Regions from separate parts of the Sphaerisporangium rhizosphaerae genome, predicted to be linked through region 2. Evidence: riboswitches for the same ligand, from Rfam matches in the RefSeq annotation. Region 2 holds a riboswitch; the other holds the start of a gene.

Region 1 (4,707 bases), on a different contig from region 2:
CGAGGTCACCGCGCTCGCCGAACGCGCCGACCTGGTCGTGGAGGGCCCGGCGGGCGTCGCGGCCCTGTTGTCGGCTCTCTCCGACGCCCTGACCCGCCACTGAGACCGGTAGGCGGCGAAGCACTCGAACGGCTCGGAAATCGTGTCAGCGCGCGATCGACCGCCTCCGGCCGCGCCGGACGGCCGCGTCGAACGGCCGGCTGCGATCAGCGGTCGAGGGCGGCGAGCTGGTCGGCGAACCACTGGCGCGGGGGCAGGGCCGTGGCCGCCGCGCGCAGGCGGGCGCCGCGCTTGGCGCGCTCCTCCTCGGGGAGCATCAGCGCCTCGTACAGGGCGCCGGCCGTGCCCGAGACGTCGTAGGGGTTCACCATGAGCGCGTCCCGGCCCAGCTCGGCGGCGGCCCCGGCCTCCCTGGACAGCACCAGCGCGCAGTTGGGCGCGAGGATGGGGCCCTCCTTGGCGACGAGGTTCATGCCGTCGCGGATGGGGTTCACCAGCAGCACGTCGGCCAGGCGATAGGCGGCGAGCGAGCGGGCGTAGTCGTCGTCCACGTTGAGGATCAGCGGGTCCCAGTCCTCGCCGGCGAACTCGTCCTCGATCTGCTTGGCGCACCGCTGCACCGCCGCGGTGTACTCGCGGTATTCGGGCAGGTCGTGCCGGGAGGGGTAGGCGAAGGCCAGGTGCACGACCTTGCCGTGCCACTCGGGATGGTCGGCGAGGAACTGCCGGTAGGCCGACAGCCCCCGGACGATGTTCTTGGACAGCTCGGTGCGGTCGATGCGCACGATGAGCTTGCGGTCGCCCACCCGCTCGCGCAGGGCCAGCATGTGCGACTCGACGTCCGGCTCCAGGGCCCGCGCCCACAGCGCGTCACCGTCGACCCCGAGAGGGTGCACGCCGATGCGGGTCGTGCGTCCCTCGTAGGTGATCGTGCGCTGGACGCGGTCGACCTGGGCGCCGAGCAGGGTCTCGCAGCAGTCCATGAACGCCGACGCCCAGCGCGCGGTCAGGAAGCCGGCCTGGTCGGCGCCGAGGATGCCGGTCAGCAGCTCGGCCGCGATGTCGTCGGGCAGCAGCGAGAAGTACTCCGGCGGCGCCCACGGGGTGTGCGAGAAGTGGGAGATGCGCAGGTCGGGGCGCTCCACCCGCAGCATCGCCGGAGCGAGCGTCAGGTGGTAGTCCTGGATCATCGCGCGGGCGCCGTGCGCGGCCTCCTCGGCCAGCGCCAGCGCGAACGCGGCGTTGTAGTCCTGGTAGGACTCCCACTCCCGGCGGAAGCGCATGTCGAACTGCGGCGAGTTGGGCGTGTCGTACAGCAGGTGGTTGACGAACCACAACGTGGAGTTGGCCACCGCGTTGTAGGCCCGGTGGAACGTCGCGGGCGGTATGTCCAGCATGCGCACCGGGCCGGTGTCGTAGCCGGCCTGGTCCAGGCGCCCGCCCGACGCCAGCCGCACGGCGCTGCGGTCGCCGTCGGACAGCGCGGCGCACACCCACAGCACCTCGGCGTCCTTGGCCACCTCGGACAGGCCGGAGACCATGCCGCCCCCACCGCGGCGCATCGTCAGCGTGCCGTCATCGGCGAGCGTGAACGACACGGGCCCCCTGTTGGAGGCCAGCAGAACTGTGTTCATCCGCCCATCACCACTCCTCGTCCGCCCTGCGGCGGTCGTCCCTCGCCGGTTCATCTCCGCTGTGACGCGCACCTGGCCGCAGATTAATTGAATTTAACGCTCCCAATAAGATGGGTTGGCGGTCAGGTCAGGGCTGGCCGCAGGCGGTCGAGAGGAGCTCGGGGCATGGCGCTTGACGAGACGACCGAGGATCTGGCCCGCGCGGCCGCCGCGGGCGACCACCGTTCGCTGGGCGAGCTCCTGCGCCGCATCGAGGCCGACGTGCTGCGCCACTGCTCGCGGCTGCTGCCGTACCACCAGGACGCCGAGGAGGCCTGCCAGGACACCCTGCTGGCCGTGGCGCGCAACATCGGGCGGTTCGAGGGGCGGGCCCGCTTCTCCACCTGGCTGCACATCGTGACGACCAACTGCGCCCGCACGACCTACCGCACCCTCAAGCGCCGTGCGGCCGAGCAGACGGCCGATGAACTGCCCGAGCTGCGGGCCGACCCGCGCAGGGTCAGCGTCATCGCCGGGTCGCGGCTCGACCTGCTCGACGCGATGGAGTCCCTGGAGGCCGACAAGCCCGAGCTGGCCCAGGCCCTGGTGCTGCGCGACATCTGCCAGCTCGACTACAACGAGGTCGCCGAGCAGCTCGGCATCCCGCTGGGCACGGCCAAGTCGCGCATCCACCAGGCGCGCAAGTACGTCCAGGCGGCGCTCGGCGACGCCTACGGCCGGCCCTTCGCCTAGCGGGCCGCAACGCGCTCCCTTCCCGCCTGCTCTGTTCCGGGACGGAGCTTCTCGCGACGCTTCTCGCAACGTGCTCACCTGCGGCTTCGGTTTCTCCTATCGTGCTCTCACGTCTCGGAGAATGAGACGGACGGCCGTCCGCGCCGGTGGGCGAGGTACAGTTCTTAAGGCCTGCTTGTGATACAAGCGGGATCACAACTTCATATTGCTCATCCAGAGGGGTGGAGGGACCGGCCCTGCGAAGCCCCGGCAACCCTCCCGGCTGTGGTCATCCGCGTCTGCCGAACGACGCGGCACTCAAAGACCAGTGAGACCGGCCGGGACAGGTGCCAATTCCGGCCTGTGACCAAGGTGGTCCGGGCGAAGATGAGGGAAAGGCCTCGCTTCATGGCGCTCGCAACAGCTGAGACAACGACCACGCTCGACTTCGGCCCCGCCGTCGCTCTTTCGTGCCGCGAATGCGGCACCAGGTTCGACCTGGGACCGATCTTCGCCTGTGCCGAGTGTTTCGGGCCACTCGAAGTGGCCTACACCTGGAGCTCTCCCGGCGAGACCGGGACGGCGGTGACCCGTGAGCAGATCGCCTCGGGTCCGAGCAACATCTGGCGCTACCGCGGGCTGCTGCCGGTGCCCGCCGACGTCGCCTCCCGGCCCAACCTGGCCCCCGGCTGGACCAAGCTGGTCAAGGCCGACAATCTGGCTCGCGAACTGGGCCTGCGCAGCCTGCATGTCAAGGACGACTCCGGCAATCCGACCCACTCGTTCAAGGACCGGGTCGTCGCCATCGCGCTGGAGGCCGCGCGCAACTTCGGCTTCCACACCTTGTCGTGCTCCTCCACGGGCAACCTCGCGGGCGCGGTGACGGCCGCGGCGGCGCGCGCGGGGCTGGACGCCTGCGTGTTCATCCCGTCCGACCTCGAAGAGGCCAAGATCGTCATGGCCTCGGTGTACGGCGGCCGGCTGGTGGGCATCGAGGGCACCTACGACGACGTCAACCGGTTCTGCTCCGAGCTCATCGGCGACCCGCTGGGCGACAAGTGGGGCTTCGTCAACGTGAACCTCCGGCCGTACTACGCCGAGGGGTCCAGGACGCTGGCCTTCGAGATCGCCGAGCAGCTCGGCTGGCGCCTGCCCGAGCAGATCGTCATCCCGGTGGCCTCCGGCTCCCAGCTCACCAAGATCGACAAGGGGTTCCGGGAGTTGATCAAGCTCGGCCTGGTCGAGGACCGCCCCTACAAGGTCTTCGGCGCACAGGCCGAGGGCTGTTCGCCGGTGTCGGCGGCCTTCAAGGCGGGCCACGACATCGTGCGTCCCGTCAAGCCCGACACCATCGCCAAGTCGCTCGCCATCGGCAACCCGGCCGACGGCCCGTACGTGCTCGACATCGCCCGTCGTAGCGGCGGCGCGGTGGAGGACGTCACCGACGCCGAGGTGGTGGACGCCATCCGGCTGCTGGCGCGCACCGAGGGCATCTTCGCCGAGACCGCCGGCGGCGTGACCGTCGGCGTGCTGCGCAAACTCGTCTCCAACGGCCTGCTCGACCCCGAGGCCGAGACGGTGGTGCTCAACACCGGGGACGGCCTCAAGACGCTCGACGCGGTCTCCGCCGAGGCGAGGCCCACCGCGGTCATCCGTCCTTCGCTCGACGCATTTCGTACGGCTGTCGCCGACCACTCCTGAAAGGGCCTGATAAATGAGCGTTTCTGTGCGGATTCCGACGATTCTTCGCACCTACACCGACGGCGCGTCGGAGGTGAGCAGTGACGGGGCGACCCTGCGCGAGGTGCTCCAGAAGCTCGACGCCGACTTCCCGGGAATCGGGGCCCGTATTCTGGACGAAACGGGCAAGATCCGCCGTTTTGTCAACGTGTATGTCGGAGAAGAGGACGTCCGATTCGTCGACGGTCTCGACACCGCAACCCCCGAAGGAACCAACATCTCGGTGATCCCCGCCGTCGCCGGGGGCTGACCTCCGCGCCCTTCTGGCCTTTGTGAGGCGTGCTCAAGTCTCACCGGCCCCATCGGTCACATCACGCCCATGCGTCCTAGCTGGACGCATGGGCGTCGCCATGTCCGCAAGGGGGGCCCGGTAGCGGGACGACTATCATAATAGAAGTGATTACCGGGTCCTCCGTTAGTGTAATTGTCAACTAACTAAACGCGAGCGGGAAATAGCCGAGTGCCGCTGAGAGCGAACGTCAAGTAGTAGTTTCCCGATTGACTCTGTTGCTTCAACCCTTGCCACAGGTATGGTCGAGAACGATCGACGTAGCCGAGGAGTTCGCATGCGTCTCGGCTCCGAAGGTCACGGACCTCGCGGAGGAGTGGGCGGGGTCCGGAG
Region 2 (4,707 bases):
CCGGTCCGCCGCCGGCGAACGAGGAGGATCGTGTGAAACCGAGCCGTCCCGGCGTGCTCGTCCTGCTGCTGGTCGCTTTCGCGGTCGTGACGTGGGCTCTGCTGCAGAAGGTCTACTCCGACCTGCCGACCGTCCCGTGGACGGCGATCCCCACCGTGCTGCTGCTCGCGGTCGGCGAGGCCTACAGCGGGTGGATGACCCGGGCGCGCATCGAGCGAAAGCCCGACACCAAGCCGGTGGAGCCGCTCGCGGTGGCCCGGCTGGCGGCCCTGGCCAAGGCGTCGGCCTATGTCGGGGCCGCCTTCGCCGGCATGTTCGCCGGGGTCGTCCTCCACGTCCTGCAGATGCTGGACCAGGACACGCCGCGGCGCGACTTCTTCCTGGCGGGCGGCTCGCTGCTCGCCTGCGTGATCCTCATCTGCGCGGCCCTGTACCTGGAGCACTGCTGCAAGGTGCCGAAGCAGCCCGGCGAGGACACCCGAGCCTGATCAGGACGCCCGCTGCGAAGCGGCGCCCTCCGTCCCGAACGGATCCGGACGCCCGCGACCGTGCCGGACGCACGAGGCGGGGCCGGACGCACGAGGCGGGGCCCGGCCTGCGGCCGGGCCCCGCCTCGCACGGAGCCACCCCTGAATCCCTGTCCCTTAACGCACCCTCCTTCTGCGCAGAGGGAGGCCCGTTAAACCACCCGGCCGGAAACCCGCGTCGAACGCGCAGGTCAGCGCCGTGATTTCTACTTGTCGATGTCGCCGACGACGAAGAACATCGAGCCGAGGATGGCCACCATGTCGGCGATCAGTTGCCCGGGCAGCATCTCCCTGAGCACCTGGACGTTGTTGTAGGACGCGCTGCGCAGCTTGAGCCGCCACGGGGTCTTCTCGCCCCGCGAGACCAGGTAGTAGCCGTTGAGGCCGAGGGGGTTCTCGGTCCAGGCGTAGGTGTGCCCCTCGGGCACCTTGAGCACCTTGGGCAGCCGCTGGTTGACCGGGCCCGGCGGCAGCGAGCGCAGCCGCTCCACACAGGCGTCGGCCAGGTCGAGCGAGGCCTTCACCTGGTCGAGCAGCACCTCGAACCGGGCGTGGCAGTCGCCGGCCGTGCGGGTGACGACCTTGACCGGCAGCTCGCCGTAGGCCAGGTACGGCTCGTCGCGGCGCAGGTCGAGGTCGACGCCCGACGCGCGCGCGATCGGGCCGCTGACGCCGTACTGCATGATCGTCTCGCGGTCGAGCACCCCGACGCCGCGCGTGCGCGCGATGAAGATCTCGTTGCCGTGGATGAGGCGCTCGATGTCGGGCAGCCGCCCGCGCACCTCGGCGACCGCCCGCCTCACGCGGTCCAGCCAGCCGTACGGCAGATCCTCCTTCAGGCCGCCGACCCGGTTGAACATGTAGTGCATGCGCCCGCCGGAGATCTCCTCCATGACCGCCTGCAACGTCTCGCGCTCGCGGAAGGCGTAGAACACCGGCGTGATCGCGCCGAGCTCCAGCGGATAGGAGCCGAGGAACATCAGGTGGTTGAGCACGCGGTTCAGCTCGGCGAGCAGCGTGCGGGCCCACACCGCCCGCACCGGGACCTCCATGCCCAGCATGCGCTCGACCGCGAGCACCACGCCGAGCTCGTTGGCGAACGCCGAGAGCCAGTCGTGCCGGTTGGCCAGCACGATGATCTGCCGGTAGTCGCGCACCTCGAAGAGCTTCTCGGCGCCCCGGTGCATGTATCCGATGATCGGCTCGGCGGAGGCGATGCGCTCGCCGTCCACGGTCAGCCGCAGGCGCAGGACGCCGTGGGTCGAGGGGTGCTGGGGCCCGATGTTGAGGATCATGTCCTCGGTGGCGAGCTCCTTGGCGCCGGTCCCGACCGCGACGACCCGCTCGACGCCCGTGGCGGCGCCGCCGGCTCCGGGACCTCCGCGGGTTCCGCGAGGTTCGGTCATGAACCCCATGCTGTCACGTCAGCGGCGGGAGACAAGATCTGAGAGGGCGGCGACCAGGCGGAGCACGTGCTCCTCGGTCGTGCCGATGCCGATGGACGCCCGGACGGCGCCGGTGGTGCCGTCCGCGCAGTCACCGTCGGCGGAGCGGCCCACGGCGTCCAGCAGGTGCCGGACGAAGGGGTGGGCGCAGAACTTCCCGTCGCGCACGCCGATGCCGTACTCGGCGGACAACGCCTCGGCGACCTCGCGCGCCGTCCAGCCGTCCACGACGAAGGAGACGATGCCGACGCGCGGGTGGCCGGGCCCCCACAGCGACAGCTCGTGGACGCCGTCGATGGCGGCGATGCCGTCGCGCAGCAGCGTGAGAAGGCGTTCCTCCTGCTTGACCAGGGGCGTCCAGCCGGTGGCCGACAGCGCGTCGCAGGCGGCGGCCAGCGCGATGGCGCCCAGGACGTTCGGCGTGCCGGCCTCGTGCCGCTGCTCGGGGTCGGCGCTCCACTCGGTGGACAGCGGCGCGCCCTGGCCCGCGCCTCCGGTGACGGCCTTGGAGGCGCCGCCGCCCCGCAGGTACGGTTCGGCCTCGGCGAGCCAGTCGGCCCGTCCCACCAGGGCGCCGGCGCCGAAGGGCGCGTACAGCTTGTGCCCGGAGAAGCTCACGTAGTCAAGGTCGAGCGCGGTCAGGTTGAGCCGGCGGTGCGGGACGAGCTGGGCGGCGTCCACCAGGATGCGCGCGCCGTGCCGGTGGGCGATGTGCGCGAGCGCCGCGATCGGCCACAGCTCGCCGGTGACGTTGGAGGCCGCGGTGACCACCAGCAGCGCGGGCCCGTCGATGGCCGCGAGGGCCTCGTCGGCCGCGCGCACCGCCTCGCCGGCGAAGGCGGGCGGCGCGAGCCGCACGGCGTCGGGCCAGGGGAGCAGCGAGGCGTGGTGCTCGGTTTCGAAGACCACGACGGTGGTGCCGCCGGGCAGGCAGCGGGCCAGCAGGTTCGACGCGTCCGTGGTGTTGCGGGTGAACACCACGGCGTCCCCGGGGCGGGCGCCGACGAAGGCGCGCACCGTGTGGCGGGCCTGCTCGTAGCGGGCGGTGGTCAGCTGGGAGGCGTACCCGGCGCCCCGGTGCACGCTGGAGTAGGCCGGAAGCGCGGCGGCGACGGCGGCGCTCACCGGCGCCAGACACGGCGCGCTGGCCGCGTAGTCCAGGTTGGCGTACGGCAGCAGGCGCCCGCCCTTGACCGGCACCTCCAGGTCGGCGCCGAGCACGGCGGGCGCGTCCGGACGCGCGCTCGCCCCGGGGACCAGGGATGACGTGCCGGGGACCGGCGAAAAGGCACCGGCGGCCGGCGAGAAAGTACCGGCGGCCGACGAGAAAGTACCGGAGGTCGGCGAGAAAGTACCGGAGGGCAGCGGGGAGGTGCCGGGGGGCGGCGGGGTGGTGCCGTGAACGGCGGGGGAGGAGCTCTGCAGGATGGTGAGAGCGGTCAACGCCGGCCTCCTAAGGTCATGGGACCCGGTCACGGCGTTGGTGTGACGGAGCCCGCGCTTGCCCGGCACACCTCGTGCCGGACCTGGTCCTCACCCGGGGCACCCCGCCGCGAGCGCGAGGGTTGCCGGCCAGCGAGCCGGGGCTTGACGCTGGCACTCATGACCTACCGGGACTATAACCCGGCTCCCCCGCCTGTCCGCAACCTCATGAGGCAGGGGTGACACGTTTCACGAATCGCGAACTTTGACCGTCCCTCGCGCGTTGACAGGGGACGGGCTCCCCGGGACGGGGGCCGTGACGTGACCGACGCCCGGCCCGAGGAGGCGCGATGGACTGGCTGCTCAATCCGGAGATATGGATCGGGTTCCTGACCCTCGTCGCCCTGGAGATCGTCCTGGGCATCGACAACATCATCTTCATCTCCATCCTGGCGGGGAAGCTGCCGCCGGAGCGCCGTGACCTGGCCCGCAAGGTCGGCCTGGGGCTGGCGATGGTGAGCCGGCTGGCGCTGCTGCTCGCGCTGTCGTGGGTCGTGCGGCTGACCGAGCCGCTGTTCGCGGTGTTCGGGCACGACATATCCGGGCGCGATCTGATCCTGATCCTGGGCGGGCTGTTCCTGCTCGGCAAGAGCGCCTTCGAGATCGGCGACAGCCTGGAGGGCGCCTCGGGCCACTCCGGCGGCCGGGTGGCGGCCTCGTTCACCTCGGTGATCATCCAGATCATGCTGCTGGACGTGGTCTTCTCGCTGGACTCGGTGATCACGGCCGTGGGCATGGTCGACGAGATCGGCGTCATGGTCGCCGCGGTGGTCGTGTCGGTGGTGATCATGCTGTTCGCGTCCGGCACGATCAGCGCGTTCGTGGAGAAGTACCCGAGCATCAAGATGCTGGCGCTGTCGTTCCTGCTGCTCATCGGGGTCGTGCTGATCGCCGAGGGCTTCGATCAGCACATCTCCAAGGGCTACATCTACTTCGCGATGGCGTTCTCGCTGGTGGTCGAGCTGCTCAACATCCGTGCGCGCAAGAAGGCGGGCGCCCAGCGGCCGGTGGAGCTGCACGAGCGCTACGGGGAGACCGGCGCGCCCGACGCCGCCCCGGCGCCGCCCGCCGAAGCCCGCTGACCCCGGCGGCGCTCCGTGCGGCTCGAGGGCTGTTCCGCGCGGTGCGCCGGCCACTCCCTTGGCCGGTGGCGATGCTCATCCCTGGATGGGCAGGTGAGACGTGGTGGGATATCCCGATTACCATGACGTCGTGCGCTTCGACCCGTGGAATCCGGCCTTCGTCGCCCATCC

Evidence for each region. Region 2 has a riboswitch for S-adenosylmethionine ahead of ACFQSB_RS17560 (aminotransferase class V-fold PLP-dependent enzyme). Riboswitches for the same ligand answer to the same signal wherever they lie in the genome.
Region 1: another riboswitch for S-adenosylmethionine. It lies ahead of thrC (threonine synthase); the one in region 2 lies ahead of ACFQSB_RS17560 (aminotransferase class V-fold PLP-dependent enzyme).

What each region holds. Positions count from the first base shown of each region.
Region 1 is NZ_JBHTCG010000056.1:24,900-29,606, reverse strand. Features, by position in the region: gene otsB (trehalose-phosphatase) at 1-103, shown strand, start outside; gene ACFQSB_RS38985 (alpha,alpha-trehalose-phosphate synthase (UDP-forming)) at 207-1,634, opposite strand; gene ACFQSB_RS38980 (RNA polymerase sigma factor) at 1,800-2,366, shown strand; SAM riboswitch class I at 2,573-2,739, shown strand; gene thrC (threonine synthase) at 2,754-4,046, shown strand; gene ACFQSB_RS38970 (MoaD/ThiS family protein) at 4,060-4,335, shown strand.
Region 2 is NZ_JBHTCG010000010.1:169,256-173,962, forward strand. Features, by position in the region: gene ACFQSB_RS17550 (DUF3180 domain-containing protein) at 33-488, shown strand; gene ACFQSB_RS17555 (NADH-quinone oxidoreductase subunit D) at 734-1,933, opposite strand; gene ACFQSB_RS17560 (aminotransferase class V-fold PLP-dependent enzyme) at 1,952-3,232, opposite strand; SAM riboswitch class IV at 3,465-3,580, opposite strand; gene ACFQSB_RS17565 (TerC family protein) at 3,745-4,536, shown strand; gene ACFQSB_RS17570 (cytochrome P450) at 4,640-4,707, shown strand, end outside.